DNA from 2 places in the Actinomadura decatromicini genome. Region 2 is predicted to be linked to the other one. Evidence: riboswitches for the same ligand, from Rfam matches in the RefSeq annotation. Region 2 holds a riboswitch; the other holds the start of a gene.
The links. A riboswitch is a leader RNA that binds a small molecule or an ion and turns the genes downstream of it on or off. The one in region 2 is predicted to bind S-adenosylmethionine.
Positions count from the first base shown of each region.

Region 1: another riboswitch for S-adenosylmethionine. It lies ahead of thrC (threonine synthase); the one in region 2 lies ahead of FXF68_RS01995 (aminotransferase class V-fold PLP-dependent enzyme).

Region 1 is NZ_VSRQ01000010.1:295,683-303,390, reverse strand. Features, by position in the region: gene FXF68_RS44880 (CPCC family cysteine-rich protein) at 240-521, shown strand; gene FXF68_RS37595 (DUF5713 family protein) at 527-868, opposite strand; gene FXF68_RS37590 (MoaD/ThiS family protein) at 972-1,250, opposite strand; gene thrC (threonine synthase) at 1,264-2,511, opposite strand; SAM riboswitch class I at 2,528-2,669, opposite strand; gene FXF68_RS37580 (alpha,alpha-trehalose-phosphate synthase (UDP-forming)) at 2,872-4,320, shown strand; gene FXF68_RS37575 (sulfotransferase family protein) at 4,332-5,390, opposite strand; gene FXF68_RS37570 (RNA polymerase sigma factor) at 5,503-6,054, opposite strand; gene FXF68_RS37565 (serine/threonine-protein kinase) at 6,053-7,708, shown strand, end outside.
Region 2 is NZ_VSRQ01000001.1:515,615-523,322, reverse strand. Features, by position in the region: gene FXF68_RS02005 (hypothetical protein) at 1-127, opposite strand, end outside; gene FXF68_RS02000 (SseB family protein) at 124-3,918, opposite strand; gene FXF68_RS01995 (aminotransferase class V-fold PLP-dependent enzyme) at 4,020-5,291, opposite strand; SAM riboswitch class IV at 5,359-5,475, opposite strand; gene FXF68_RS01990 (hypothetical protein) at 5,547-5,927, shown strand; gene FXF68_RS01985 (transglycosylase domain-containing protein) at 5,959-7,708, opposite strand, start outside.

The DNA.
Region 1 (7,708 bases), on a different contig from region 2:
CACGCCCAAGCCGTCACACCTGGGTGGCAGCCCGCTTCCTCGGCGTCCACCACCCGGCGCCGCGCACGACGGCTGACAACACGAGAGCAGGAGACGGTCAGCCGTCGGCCCTTCGCGCTCGGTCCGTGTGACTAGCCTGAAGCCGTGGATGGCATCCGGCCACGGCCGGTCGAGGCTCTGGAGGGCCAAGGTATTGGTCGAGTAGTGGCGCCTCCTTCTCCGGTAAGGCATCGAGAACAGTGTTCTTCAATGTGCGACGGGGGCCGCGAGGGGAGCCTTATGCGTGTCCTTGTTGCGGTTATTTGACGCTTGAGCAACGGGGGTTCTTCGAGATCTGCCCGGTGTGCTTTTGGGAGGACGACGGGCAGGACGAGCATGACGTCGACGTGGTTCGGGGCGGGCCGAACCGGCGTTTGAGTCTGGGGCAGGCGCGGCAGAACTTTGAGCGGTTCGGAGCGTGTGAGGAGAGGATGCTCTCGCACGTCCGCGAAGCGTTCCCCGGGGAGCATCCGCTCTTTTAGCGGGGTTACCAGTCTCGGTTTGCTACTAGTTCTTCTAGGTCTGCGTTGGGGAAGTCGTAGGCGGTTGCGATGAACCAGAAGTCTTCGGCCAGGAAGTCGCGGGCCACTGTTTCTATTTCGCTGTCCGCCTCGTAGAACTCCTCGGTCAGGACGTTGATCTCTTCTGTGGCGGCCTGGGTGAGGGTGTAGAGGGCTGGGAGGTCGGCGGGGTTTTCGGCCTCTATTCGTTCGCAGAGGCGTTGCAGGATCGACCTCGCCTTGGCTACCAGGTGGTCGGGGTAGTAGTCGTCCTCGAACATCTTCTGCAGGAAGGCGTGGTCGGCGATCTGCTGGTTTTTGAACGGCACCCTGGCTCCTCGGTGGACTGGCGCCGATACTGCACCATGCCTCCGACAAAGATGAACCCGATCCCGGCGCGCGGTGGGGGCGCGCCGGGATCGGGTTCGGCTCTCAGCCGCCCGCCACGGCGGGGATGATCGAGATCTGGACGCCCTCGGGCGTCGCGGTGTCGAGGCCGTCGGCGAAGCGGACGTCCTCGTCGCCGACGTAGACGTTCACGAAGCGGCGGATCTTGCCGGCGTCGTCCAGGATGCGGGCGGAGATGCCGGAGTAGCTGGCCTCCAGGTCGGCGACGACCGCGCGCAGGGTGGCGCCCTCGGCCTTCACCTCCGCCTCGCCGCCGGTGTAGGTCCGCAGGATCGTCGGTATACGGACGGACACGGTGCTCATGCTGCTCCTTTTCTCAGGCGAGGCCCGCGGCGCGGAACGCTTCCAGGGACGGGGCGATGTTGGCGGACGGCGCGGCGACCGGCGCGACGGCGTCCAGGGTCTTCAACCCGTCCCCCGAGTTGATGATCACGGTCTCGGCGGACGGGTCGAGCGCCCCGGTGCCGATCAGCTTGCGGAGCGTCGCCACGGTCACGCCGCCCGCCGTCTCGCCGAAGATCCCCTCGGTGCGGGCGAGCAGTTGGATGCCCTCGACGACCTCGTCGTCGGTGACGTCCTCGACGGCGCCGTTGGTGCGGCGGGCGACGTCCAGGACGTAGGGGCCGTCGGCCGGGTTGCCGATGGCGAGGGACTTCGCGATCGTGTCCGGCTTCACCGGGCGGATCACGTCGAGGCCGGCCTTGAACGCGGCGGCGACCGGGCCGCAGCCCGCGGCCTGCGCGCCGAACACGCGGTACGGCCGGTCCTCGACGAGGCCCAGCTTGATCAGCTCCTGGAACGCCTTGTCGATCTTGGTGAGCTGGGAGCCGGACGCGACCGGGACGACGATCTGGTCCGGCAGCCGCCAGCCGAGCTGCTCGGCGATCTCGTAGCCGAGGGTCTTGGAGCCCTCCGCGTAGTACGGCCGGACGTTGACGTTGACGAACGCCCAGTCGTCCTGCTCCCCGGCGATCTCCGAGGCGAGCCGGTTCACGTCGTCGTAGTTGCCGTCGACCGTCACGAACGTCCCGCCGTAGACGGCCGTCGTGATGATCTTCTGCGACTCCAGGTTCGACGGGACGAACACCGCGCTGCGGATGCCCGCGCGGGCGGCCGCCGCGGCGACGGCGTTGGCGAGGTTGCCCGTGGACGGGCAGGCCAGCACCTTGAAGCCGAGCTCGCGGGCGGCGGCGAGCGCGACGGCGACGACGCGGTCCTTGAACGAGTGGGTCGGGTTGCCGCTGTCGTCCTTGACCCAGAGGCTCTGCAGGCCGAGGCTCTCGGCGAGGTTGTCGGCGCGGACGAGCCGGGTCAGTCCGGGCTCGGTGTTCGGCGTGTCCGCGATGTTGGACGGGACGGGCAGCAGTCCCCGGTACCGCCAGATGTTGCGCGGACCGGATTCGATGCTCGCGCGGGTGACTCCCCCGAAGTCGTACGCGATCTCCAGGGGGCCGAAACACTCCTCGCAGGCGTAGTGCGGCCCGAGATCGCGGGACGAGCCGCATTCGCGGCAGACGAGGGCGGTTGCCGGTCCGAGGTCGGCGGTGGCAGGCGTGAGTGCCATGCTGGCGAGGCCTTTCTCCCCATCTTTCCTGCGCCACCTTGGTCGCAGGCCGGAGTTGGCACCATCTCCCGGCCGGCCTCGCAGGATCGCGAGTACGCCTTAGCCGGGTGGTTGCCGGGGCTTCGCAGGGCCGGTCCCTCCACCCCTCTGGATGAGCTGTATTCAGTTGTCGAGCGCCAAGCCGCTTTGGGCTTGTATGCGTGACTTTACATGAACTGACCGGATGCGAGACAGGTGGGTCCGGCCCTTGAGACGTTACCCGGACGAGTTCTTGATCACCCCTCGGACCCGTCCGGCGGGGCGGCGCGCGGCACGCGGGGCGCTTTGAAGCGCCCCGGTCCCAACTGAGACCCTGCCGGTATGAGCCAAGTGCTGGTGGCGTCGAACCGGGGCCCGGTGTCGTTCTCGCTGTCGGAGGACGGCGCGCTCACCATGCGGCGCGGCGGCGGCGGACTCGTCTCCGGCCTCGCCGGGATAGCGGCGGCACACGACGAGGCGTCGCCGGACGTGCTGTGGGTGTGCTCAAGCCTGGGCGAGGCCGACCGGACGGCCGCCCGCAGCTCCCCCGACGGCCGTCTCGACCTCGCCGGGTACGAGACGGGCGGCGCGGCCGTGCGGATGCTCGACATCCCGGCGGGGACGTTCCACCGCGCCTACAACGCCGTGGCGAACTCGACGCTGTGGTTCGTCCACCACCTGCTGTACGACACCCCGCGCAGCCCGCATTTCGACGCGAGCACCCGGCGCGACTGGCAGTCCTACGAGGCGTACAACGCGGCGTTCGCGGACGCCCTGGCCCGGGACGCCGCACCCGGCGCGAAGGCCGCGATCCAGGACTACCACCTGTCTCTCGCGCCCAGGATGCTGCGCGAGAGACGTCCCGACCTGAGGATCGTGCATTTCTCGCACACGCCGTGGGCTCCACCCGACTATTTCCGCCTTCTCCCTGACGACATCGGTACGCAGATCCTGCTGGGCATCCTCGGGGCGGACCACGCTGGGTTCCTGACAGAGCGATGGGCTTCGGCGTTCCTCGACTGCTGCGAGTTGCTGCCCGGCACTCGGGTCGACCGTGCCTCGCGTACCGTCTCGTGCGGCGGACACGTCACGCGCGTAGGCGTCCATGGCCTCGGCGTCGACGGGACGGCCCTGCGCCAACGCGCCGCCGAACAGGACGTCGTCGACCGGGCGCGCGCGCTACGCGAACAGGTGGGCGACCGTCAGCTCATCGTCCGTGTCGACCGGACGGAACTGTCCAAGAACATCGTGCGCGGGCTCGCCGCCTACCGCGAGTTGCTCGTCAACCATCCCGAATGGCGCGGCCGGGTGGTGCACCTCGCGTTCGCCTACCCGTCCCGCTACGACCTGCGCGAGTACCGGGAGTACACCGAGGCCGTCGAGCGGACGGCCAAGCAGATCACCGACGAGTTCGGCACCGCCGACTGGGACCCGCTGATCGTGCAGGTGAACGACGACTACCCGCGCTCCCTCGCCGCCTACGGGCTCGCGGACGTCCTGCTGGTCAACCCGATCAGGGACGGGATGAACCTCGTCGCGAAGGAGGGGCCCGTCCTGTCGCGGCGGGGCTGTGCGCTGGTGCTGTCCCGGGAGGCGGGCGCGGCGGCCGAGCTGTCCGAGGACGCGCTGACGATCAACCCCTACGACGTGTCGCAGACCGCCGAGGCCCTGCACCGGGCTCTGCTGATGCCCCGCGCCGAGCGCGCGGAGCGCTGCGCCCGTCTCGCCGCCGCCGCGACCGTGCTCCCCCCGCACCGCTGGTTCGCCGACCAGCTCGCGGCCCTCGACTGACGTCTCGCGGCTCAGCTCGCGAGGGGGCTTCCGGAGTCGGCTCGCGGTTTCGGGGCGGGCTCCGGCGTCAGGAGGCATTCGACGGGGTTCGGCTCGTGGTGGCGGCGCCAGCGCTCGCGCAGGGCCTCCTTGCGCTGCGCCATCCGGCGGTGCGTGCTGATCTTGGCGAACCGGGCGAGCTGCGACGCGGGCGGCTTCGGCAGGCCGCTCGGCTCGTAGCCGAACTCGGCGAGGCGCTGGCCGAACGCGGCCTCCGCCAGGCTGATCTCCCAGGAGTGCAGGCGCTGCGCCCACGACCCGACGCGGGTGGTCGTGATGGCGCTCTTCGTCCGGCCGTGCCAGCCGCCGCGCTCCTGGACGGACCGCTTCACGGCGCGGTCCGGCCGCGCGATGGCGGTCATGGCGGGGTCGAAGTCCTCGCCGAGGAAGGCGCAGAGCCTCGCCAGCTCGTCGGCGGGGTCAGCGACGAGGCGCTCGTACTGCATCTCGTAGTAGCCGTCCGGGCCGAGGCGGGCGCCGAGGCGGCGGCCCCGGTCGACGGCCTCCCGCCACGCGGAGATGGCGTGGTGGACGTCCTGGTCGTACCACGGCCTCTCCAGCAGGGACGCGACGCAGTCGCGGCCGTCCCGGACCAGGTGGACGAACTGGGCGTCCGGGAACATCCGCAGCAGCGAACCCGCGTACCGGATGTAGCTCGGCCGCCGGTCGCCCCAGCGCGGCTTGTCGAACCGGCGCGCGTACGCGCCGAACACGGTGCCGACCACGGAGCCCAGCGTGGGCGGCCCGGCGACGATCTCCTCGCTGGTTTCGGCCGCGTCCAAACCGAGCACGCGGAACTTCGTGGACCGGTCGCGGGTGATCCAGTCCGCCAGCTCGCGCCTGTTGTCCCTGACCGTGAGGTCACCGAACTCGCACCGCGCCGTATAGGCCGGGAGGACGAAACTCGTCTCGGCGGGGACGGCGATGCGCGGATGCGAATGCAGCATCTGCTGCAGCAGGGACGTCCCCGACCGGGCGCAGCCGAGGATGAAGATCGGACGTTGGTCGCGCTGCGCCGGGCCTGAGGACATGCACGGCATGGTCTCGGCGCGGACGGGCGGGTCGCCGGGGCATGGGCGCACCGTTGCGTCCCGATGACCGAGCCTTGACGCCCGTCCGCGCTCCGGAAGCGTCGTGCGGGGGTCAGGTGTAGGACTCGCCCAGGGTCTGCCGGACCTGCTTGCGCGCCTCGTGGATGCGCGACTTGACCGTGCCGAGGGGCAGGCCGAGCTGCTCCGCGATCTCCGCGTACTCCAGTTGGGACACGTCCCGCAGGACGAGCGCCTGGATGAGGTCCGGCTTGCGGGCCTCCAGGTCTTCCATGGCGTCCAGGATGTCGACCCGGGAACCGGCGATGACGCTGGTCCGGCGCGGGTCGGGACGCTGCTGCGGAAGCTCGCCCGCCTGCTCCACCGACCGCCGCTTCAACGACCGGTAGGTGGACCGGGCGGAGTTGGCGACGACGACGTGCAGCCAGGTGCTGAACCTCGACCGGCCCTCGAACCGGTGGATGTTCCGCGCGACCTGGAGCAGGGCGTCCTGGCATGCCTCCTCGGCGTCCTGCCGGCAGGGCAGGAAGCGGGAGCTGTGCCGCAGGACGTCAGGCTCGATCCTGCGGAGGAGCTCGTTGAGGGCGCTCTGGTCACCCTGCGCGGCCTTGACCGCGAGCTCCTCGGTCCTCTCGTCGAATGCCATGCCGCCTCAATGCTTGTTCGCGCACTCACCCCGTTGTTGGGATGATACGGGAGTGTCTTTCCCACCATCGGTAGGCCGTTACCGGATCGATCGCGTCCTGGGTTCGGGGGCGTTCGCCTCTGTGTGGCTGGGTCACGATGACGCTCTGGAGTCCCAGGTCGCGATAAAGGTCCTGTCCGGAAGCCTGATCGACGATCTGGACGTACGCAACCGGTTCTTGGAGGAGGCCCGGATTCTGCGGCGGGCCGACTCCGAGCGGCTGGTGCGCGTCCACGACATCGGAGAGCTTCCAGATGGGCGCCCTTATTTCGTGATGTCCTACGCAGATCGGGGCACTCTGGGCGACCGGATGCGCGAACGGCCACTTCCGGTCACCGAGGCGATCGTGCTCGCCGAGGAGATCGCGTACGGCGTCGAGGTGATCAACACGCTCGGCGTCATCCACCGCGATCTGAAGCCGTCCAACGTCCTGTTCCAGTCGACGCCGGACGGCGGCGAGAAGCTACTGATCGCCGACCTCGGGCTGGCCAAGGCGCTCGCGCACGCCTCCGGCGCGTTCACGCTGCCGGTCGGGACGCCCGGGTACATGTCGCCCGAGCAGGCGCGGTTCGGCGGCGGGCTGGACGTCCGCGCCGACGTGTACGGGCTCGGCGCGCTGACGTACCACATGGTCGCGGGCCGCGCGCCCGGCCCGGCGCCGGTGAAGAAAGCACCCAGCGAGTTGCGCGAAGGGGTGCCGCCCGCGGTCGACCAGGTGATCCTCCGGGCACTTGAGGTCGAGCGGGAGAAGCGGTGGCCGACCGCTGAGGCGTTCGCGGAGGCCCTGTCCACGCTGCGCCCGACGACCGCGCCCGGGGCGTCCGCTCCGGGCGCGGGTTCGCCGTCGTACGCGCGGCCGGGGCAGGTCGCGCCCGCGCCCGCTCCCGTCATCGACGCTGACGCGACCGTCCAGGACTTCTACCGCGACGGGACGCGCCTCCGGCCCGCCGCGCCCACGCCCGTCCAGGGGCAGGCGCCCGCGCAGAGCCCGCCGCCCCCCGTCCAGGGGCAGGCCCCGCAGGGTCCGCCGCAGGGCGGCCGGCAGGACGTCAGGACGCGGCTCGACCAGCCGGTGGAGGACGACGACCGCACCTCCGAGATGCGCCTTCCGCCGCGTCCGGCGGGCCCGGCGCCCGGCGAGCAGACGATCGTGGACGACCCCGGCGGCGTGCGCTTCGGGCAGGGCGAACCGTCCACGGCGCCCGACCTCGACAACGACCGGACGATCCAGTACCAGGGGCCCCCGCAGCCGCCACCCGGCCAGGGCGGTGGGCAGGGCGGCGGGCAAGGCGGCGGGGAGGGCAAGACCGCCGTGTTCCCGATGCCCGGCGGCCCGCAAAACAGCGCGCCGCCGCAGGGCATACCGCAGATGGGCCCGGGCGGTCCGGGCCCGGGCGGTCCGGGGCCGGGGCCGGGGCCGGGTGGTCCGCAGGGGTTCGGTGGGCAGCAGGCTCCGGCTCCGCCCACCGGTTTCCAGGCTCCGCCGGGGCCGGTCCAAGGCCAGGGGCAAGGGCCCGGCGGCAAGCAGGGCGGTCTCCTCGGCAGACTCCGCGGCGGAGGCGGCGGAAACGCCCGGCCGGGTGGCGGACCGAGTCAGCCGGGCGGCGGCAGCCCG
Region 2 (7,708 bases):
GTCCGGCGCGGATCTCCTCGAAGCCGTCGGTCGGCGCGGGCGCGTACAGCCTGACCTCGCCGTCCGCGCCGGGCGCCGCCTCGAAGTCGCGGCCGAGCCAGCGCGCGACGTAGCCGTCCCGGATCACTCCGCGGCCTCCGTCCGTCCGTTCCACGACTGGGCGTTCGCGTCCGGCCGCAGCCAGGCGAGCCGGTCCGGGTCGTACATGGCCACGAACCGCTCGGTCCGGTCGCCCGCGAGGTAGTACATCTCCGCACCGTAGGGGAGCCGAACGCTGTCCACCTTGTACTCGCGGATGGACCCGGCGCTGCCCGGCGCGAAACCCGTGCCGAGGAACGGCGGCCGTTCGATGACCCAGCCCGCCTCGCCCCAGGACGCCATCTCCTCCTCGTTCCGTCCGCCGAAGGGGATCCGGTAGAGGTCGGGGCAGTACGCGGGCCAGCGGATCACGTACACGCCCTCGTCGCCGGGCGAGAACGGCGACCCCTCGTAGAGCAGCCCCAGCGCCTCGTACAACTGGACGGGCGTCTGCAACTCGCCGACGTCGTTCGTCGAGTGGACGAACCCGCCCACCCTGTCGTAGCCCTGCTCCAGGTACCAGGCGACGTGCCCGTGCGGCACGACCTTCTGCATGATCGTCGGGGACGCGACCCGGTCGTCGAGATCGGCCGCCGGGTGCGGCTCGGGAACGTGCCCACGCTGGGACGCGAACCCCGGCTCGGACACGAACTCGGGTTCGGGCTCGGGCAGCGCCGGAGCCGGAACCTCAGGACGCGCCAAAGCCTCGGACCGGTCGTGGACGTCCGGCCGATCCGGAACCACCGGCTCGCTCGAAACCCCGGGAAGGCCATGGTCCGCCGCTTGCGCCGGGACCTCGGACCGCCCGCCCACCTCCGGCCTACCCGGAACCTCGGGTCGGCTCTGGACCTCGGGCGGACTCTCCGGAACCTCGGGTCGGGTCGGGACCTCAGCCTGCGGAGACGAGACGTCCGGCTCCGCGCCCGCCACCGAGCCCGAGGCGTCTGGACGCGCCAAGGTTTCGGACTGGCCAGGGATCTCCGGTCGTGTCGGGACTTCGGAGCGGCCCGAAACCTCCGGCCCACCTGGGACCTCGGGTCGGGTCGGGACCTCGGGCTGCGGAGACGAGACGTCCGGCTGCGCGCCGGATGCTGAGCCCAAGGCTTCCGGACGCGCCAAAGGCTCGGGTCGGCCGGTGACCTCCGGTCGCGTCGGGACTTCGGAGCCGCCCGAAACCTCCGGTCCGCTCGGAGCCTCGGAGTGGCTCGGGATTTCGGACCGGGCCGGAAGTTCGGGCCGGGCCGGAACCTCCGGCTGGGCCGGTAGATCGGATCGGGCCGAGACCCCGGGGTGCTCGGCGGCCTCCGGCCGGGCCAGAGCGTCGGCCCGGGTCGGGACCTCGGGATTCGCCGGGAGTTCGGAGAGGGACGGGACTCCGGAGGGGCCGGGGGCCTCTGGTCGGACCAGAGCGTCGGATCGGGCGGGGGTCTCGGGGTGAGCCGGGCTCTCCGGGCGTGCCGGAGTGTCGAGGTGGGGCGGGACCTCGGATCGTCCGGCGGACTCGGGGTGGGGCGGGACCTCTGGGTGGGTGATGGCGAGGCCCACGCGGGCCGCCCATTGGCTGAGTTCCCTCACCTGGTCGCCGCGCAGGGACGCGCCGATGTGTGTGCCCGGGTTGAGGAGCATCGTCCAGTCGTCGCGGGGCCAGCCGCTGATCAGCTCGCGGAAGTCGGCGTACACGAACCGCGACTGCGGCAGCACCTCGCGCAGCCGCACCAGCGAGGTGAACACCTGCACCGCCGACTCGGTGCGCAGCGCCGCGTCCCAGCGGAAGTCGCGCTGGATCGGCGTGACTTCGAGGGGGGCGTCGTCCGGGATCGGCACCAGCACGTTGGCGTTGAGCAGCACCCGCAGGAACCCGTCGGAGTCGCCGCCGGACGCCGCCTCGTACAACTCCTGGTCGATCCGGTTTCCGGGCTCGAACGCGGGCTCGGGCTCCGGGACGGGGGGCGGCGGCCGGACGTCGTCCCGCGCGGCGGCGGTCTCCTCGGAGACGGCGGGCGCCGGGCTCTCCGCGTCCCGCGGCTCGATGCGCTCGTCGTGCGGTTCGGGCACGTTCGGCAGCGCGGACGGCTCGGGGACGTCCTGCGACGTCTCACCCGGGTCGGCGGCCGGGACGGCGGCGGCGTGCCGTCCGGGCGTTCGCGGCGCGGTGGGATCGGGAGCGTCCCCCGCGGGCTCCTCGGCGGGCGCGCTCGGCACGGCCGCCTCCGGCTCGGCCGGGACGGCGGGCGACGGGGCGGACGACGGTGCGGCGGTCGCCGGAACGGGGGGCGCCACCGGGACCGCGGGCGCCTCCGGGGGCGGCGGAGTCGCGGCGGCCGGAGCGGCGGCGGGCGACGCGGCCGGGGTGTCCGGGCCGCGCAGCGCGCGGACCTGGTCGCCCGGCAGGGTCGCGTCGATCGGCGTCCCCGGGTTGAGGACGAGGTTCCACCCCGTCTCCGGCCACGCCGCGACGACGTCGACCAGCGTCGGCATCACGAACCGGGACGAGCCGATCGCCTCGTTCATCCACTTCAACGACGTGAAGATCTGGATGGACGTCCGCCCGTGCACGGACACCGGCCGCCACGGGAACCCGGGATCGGCCGGGTCGATGCCCCACGGGGTGTCCGGGTCGGCGGGGACGAGCACCTGCGCGCCGAGCAGGATCGAGTAGAAGGCGTCGGTGTCGCGGCGGCGCGCCGCGTCGAACAGGCGTTGCTCGATGTCGTTCTGCGGCTCGAAGTCCGCGGTCATGCGCTGCGCGGCGCGCTGGTCGGCCCAGGCGGCGAGGCCGGGCAACTGCTGCGCGAGGACCGTGCCGCCCGCCGGCGACCCGGAGTTGATGGCGAGCAGCCAGCCGTGGTCGGGCCAGTAGCGCAGGACGACGGTGAACGGCAGCCTGATGTACTCGGTGCCGGTCCCGGCGGCGTGGGCGGCCTCGATGAGGCGCTCGGGCGAGGTGAAGACGGGGACGACGGTCGAACCGTCCACCTCCCGCGTCTGCCAGGGGAACCCAGGACGGCCCGGACGCAGCGCGTAGTCGATGTCGTCCGGGATGGGCAGCAGCACGTCCGTCGCCGCGAGCGTCTGCAGGAAGAGGTCGTGGTCGTTGTTGGCGGCGGCGCGGAGCAGCTCGCGCTCCACGTCGTTGGCGGGCTGGAACTCCGCCCGCGCCGTTCCGCCCCGCGCCGCGTCGGCCTGCTCGGCGACCGGATCCGGCACCTGCTCGGGCAGGGGCCCCGGCTCGGGAGCCTGCCCGAGCGTCGGCTCGGACGCCGCCTCGGGCGCGGGCTCGGGTGCGGGCTCGACAACAGGTCCGGGCTCGGCGGCGGGTGCGGCGGGTGCGGCGGCCGGTTCGCGGGGGAGCCCGCGGTGCTGGCCGCGCAGCTCCTCCCAGGGCGGGGACGCGCGGCCGACCTGCGGCGGGCGGCCGTCGCCGGCCGCGACCTGCCGGACGAACCAGGCGGGCAGCCGCGACTCGATCGGCAGCGCCGCCGTGGCGCCGCGGGCGGGCGCGTCGACGGCGAGCCACCAGCGGTCGTCCGGCCACGTCTCAGCGATGTCGCCGAACCGGACGGTCACGAAGTGCCGGTAGGACGGCCCGAGGCAGGCGCGCATCGCCGACGCCGACGTGTACGCGAGCACGTGGACGCGGCCGTCCTCCTCCTGGGTCGGCCAGGACGGCTGCGCCTCGCCCGCGAGCATCCCCTCCGCGATGTCGGGGGGCACGGGGACGACGAGCTCGCTGTCCGCGAGGAGGCGGAAATAGCTCTCCTGGTCCCCGGCCCGGACGGTCTCCTGGAGCCGGCGCTCCAGTTCCGACGTGGGACGCCACGCGTCGGCCACGGTCGCCACCCCCTGTTTCCTCCGTGCTCGTCCCCGCGCGTCTGCCTACGCTACATGGGCGAACAGCACCAAAGCGCACCATCACCTGACAGTACGGGTGAGCGCGCTGGTCAGCGTCCCGTCAGTCCGGCGAGGGCGGCGAGGAGCCGATCGACGTGCTCCTCGCTCGTGCCGATGCCGAGGCTGGCGCGGACGGCGGTGTCCCGGCCCCCTGCCGAGCACCCCGCCCGGTCTCCCCGCCCGTCCCCGTCCAGCAGGTGCCGGACGAGGGGGTGGGCGCAGAACCTCCCGTCCCGGACGCCGACGCCGTACTCCTCGGACAGCGTAAGCGCCACGTCCGACGCGTTCCAGCCGTCCACGATGAACGACACGATCCCGACGCGCGGCGCGCGGTCGCCCCACAGCGTCAGCTCCCGGACGGACGGCAGCTCCGCGAGCCCCGCGCGGAGCCGTCCGAGGAGCGACTCCTCGCGGGCGCGGACCGCGTCCCACGATCCGCTCAGCGTCGCGCAGGCGGCGGCGAGCGCGATCGCGCCCAGCACGTTCGGGGAGCCCGCCTCGTGCCGCTGCTCGGCGGACGCGGCCCAGCGGGTCGTCCGGCCGACGGACGCGCTGGCGCCGCCGCCCTTCAGGTACGGCTCGGCGGCGCGCAGCCAGTCCGCGCGCCCGGCGAGCACGCCCGTGCCGAACGGCGCGTACAGCTTGTGCCCGGAGAACGCGACGTAGTCGAGGCCGAGCGCCGTCATGTCCAGCGGCCGGTGCGGGACGAGCTGCGCCGCGTCCACCGCGATCCGCGCGCCGTTGCGGTGCGCGACCTTCGCCAGCTCCTCGACCGGCCACAGCTCGCCGGTGACGTTGGACGCGGCGGTGACGACGAGCAGCCGCGACCCGATCGGCGACTCGCGCAGCGCCCGGTCGGCGGCGGAGATCGCCTCGGCCGGGGTCGCGGGCGCGGGCAGCCGCACGGCCCGCCGCCACGGCAGCAGGGAGGCGTGGTGCTCGGTCTCGAAGACGACGACGCTCGTCCCGCGCGGGACGGCGTGCGCCAGCAGGTTCATCGCGTCCGTCGTGTTGCGCGTGAACACGACCGCCGAGCGCCGCCACGCGCCGAGGAACGACCGGACGGCGTCCCGCGCCTCCTCGTACGCCCGCGTCGTCACCTGCGACGCGTACCCGGCGCCGCGGTGGACGCTGCTGTAGTACGGCAGCGCGCGGGCGACGGCCTCGTGCGCCGCCTCCAGGCAGGGCGCGCTCGCCGCGTAGTCGAGGTTGGCGTAGGGGACGTGTCCGCCGCCCTTCACGGGGACGGGGACGTCCGCGCCGATGATCCGGGGGAGCGGGCGAACCCGGCCCCCTTCGGCGCGCGTCACAGCAGGAGTGATGGGGGAGGGGGCGAGCAGCGTGGACACACCGGAGCCTTCCGGGTCAGGGACCCCGGGGAGTGGCCAGGGTCCGCGCTTGCCGGGCCGCGGAACCGCGTCCGGCCGGGTCCTCACCCGGGGCACCCCATCGCGGACGAAGGGTTGCCGGCCAGCAAGCCGGGGCTTGACGCTGGCGCTCATGACCTAATGCGGAATTATATGCGGGTCTGGTCGGGGATCAAAGATGGCCGGGCGGGGACCGAGCTGGAGGGTGCGATGCGGTACGGGGTTGTTCGGGCGCTGGCGGCGGGCGTCGCCGCGCTGGGCGCGGCCGGCCTGCTGGGCGGGTGCGGCGCGCTGGGCGGCGACTCCGGCAAGGTGTGCGACGACACCAGGCAGGCGTTCCAGCAGTACATCACGCAGGTGCGGAGCGTCCCCGCGGCGGAGCCCGCGCAGTGGCGGCAGGCGACGGAGAAGCTCGCCGGGCGCCTCGACGCCCTCGCGAAGGAGACCGGCGACAGCGACCTGCGCAAGGCCCTGAAGGCCGAGGCGGACCGGCTCCGCGCCGCCGCCCCGGCCGTCGGCGGCGGCGACGTCGCGCAGCTCGACACCGTGCTGAAGGAGACCCCGGCCACGATCGGCAAAGCCTGCGACTGACCCGGCCGGGGCCCCGGAACCCGGAACAGGGCTAGTCGTGCGTGGCGGGACGGCCTCCGCCCCCGCCGTCGCCCGGACCGTCGGTCGGCCCGCCGCCTCCGCCGTCGTCACCGCCGCCCCCGCCGGGCGGCGTGGGCAGCAGCGTCGGCAGGTCGGTGGGCGGGGTCGGGAGGTCGGGGCCCTCCGTCCCGTTGGAGGGCGGCGGCTCCTCCGGCCCGGTCGAGGGCGGCTCGTCCGTCCCGCCGGGGCCGGTCGAGTCGGGCGGGTTGCTCCAGCCGCCGCCCGGCCGCATCGACGGCGACCCGAACGACTCGGGGTCGTAGCCCTTGATGTTGACCGCCTCGCTCATGTACGACCGCCAGATCTGCGCGGGGAGCTGCCCGCCGTACGCGCCGAAGCCGGGGATCTGGAGGGGCTTGCCGTCGCTGCGGAACATCGCCACCGACGTCGCCATCTGCGGGATGTAGCCGTTGAACCAGATCGCGCGTCCCTGGTCGGTCGTACCGGTCTTGCCCGCGACGTCGCGGCCGTCGGGGAGCTGCGCGCCCGTCCCGGTGCCGCCCTGGACGACCTGCTGCATCGCGTACGTCGCGTCCCGCGCGTTCTGCTCGCTCAGGGCCCGCTTGCCCTTCTCGCTGAACGTGCGCTTGTGACCGCCGTCCTCCGTGACGGACTTCACCACGAACGGCGTCCGGTGCACGCCCTCGGCCGCGAACGTCGCGTAGACCCCCGCCTGCTGGACGGGATGCAGCGACACGACCCCGAGCGGGAACGTCGCCGCGGACCGCTGCGCCGCGTTCATCTGCGCCGCCGGGATGCCCATCTTCTCCGCCATCTCGGCGATCTTCTCGTTGCCGACGTCGCGGCCGAGGTTCACGTAGGCGGTGTTGACGGAGTGCTCGGTCGCCGTGACGAGGTTGATCGTCCCGAAGTTCTCGCCGCTGTCGTTCTCGATGCGGGTGCCGTTGAAGTACTGCGGCGAACTGCCGTCGTAGGACGTGCTGAGGGACTTGCCGTCCTCCAGCGCGGCGGCCAGCGCGATCGGCTTGAACCCCGAGCCGGCCTGCGCCCAGTCGCCGAACGCGCTGCTCAGCGCCTCGTCCAGGTAGCCGCGGCCGCCGTAGAACGCGAGGACCTGCCCGGTGGCCGGGTCGACCGACACCGCGCCCGTCCGGATCTTCTTGTTCATCCCGCTCGGCGCGTTCTGCGCCACGGCCTGCTTCAGCGCGTCCATCAGCCGCCGGTCGAACGTCGTGGTGATCTTGAGGCCGCTGCGGTTGATCTCGTCCTCGCTGTAGCCGCGCCGCTCGACCAGCTCCTTCTTGGCCACGTTGACCATGTAGCCCTTCTGGCCCTTGAGGACGTCGGTGAGCCGTTCCTTACGCGGCGCCGGGAACGCCAGCGAGGCGGACTGGGCGGGGGTCAGCACGCCGTCCCTGACCATGTTGCCGAGGACCGAGTGCCAGCGCTGCTCGGCGTACCCGCGGCGCGCCCCGGTCGGGTCTGCGAAGTTGCTCGGCTGCTGGATCGCGGCGGCGAGGTAGGCGCCCTCGGCCGGGGTCAGCTCGGAGACGTCCTTGTTGTAGTACGCCTTCGCCGCGGCCTGGACGCCGTAGGCGTCGCGGCCGAAGTAGATGGTGTTGAGGTACTGCTCGAGGATCCAGTCCTTGTTCTTCTCGCGGCCGACCTTCAGGGAGACCATGATCTCCTTGAGCTTGCGGGTGACCGACCGCTCCTTGCCGATGCCGCCGTAGTAGTTGCGGACCATCTGCTGCGTGATC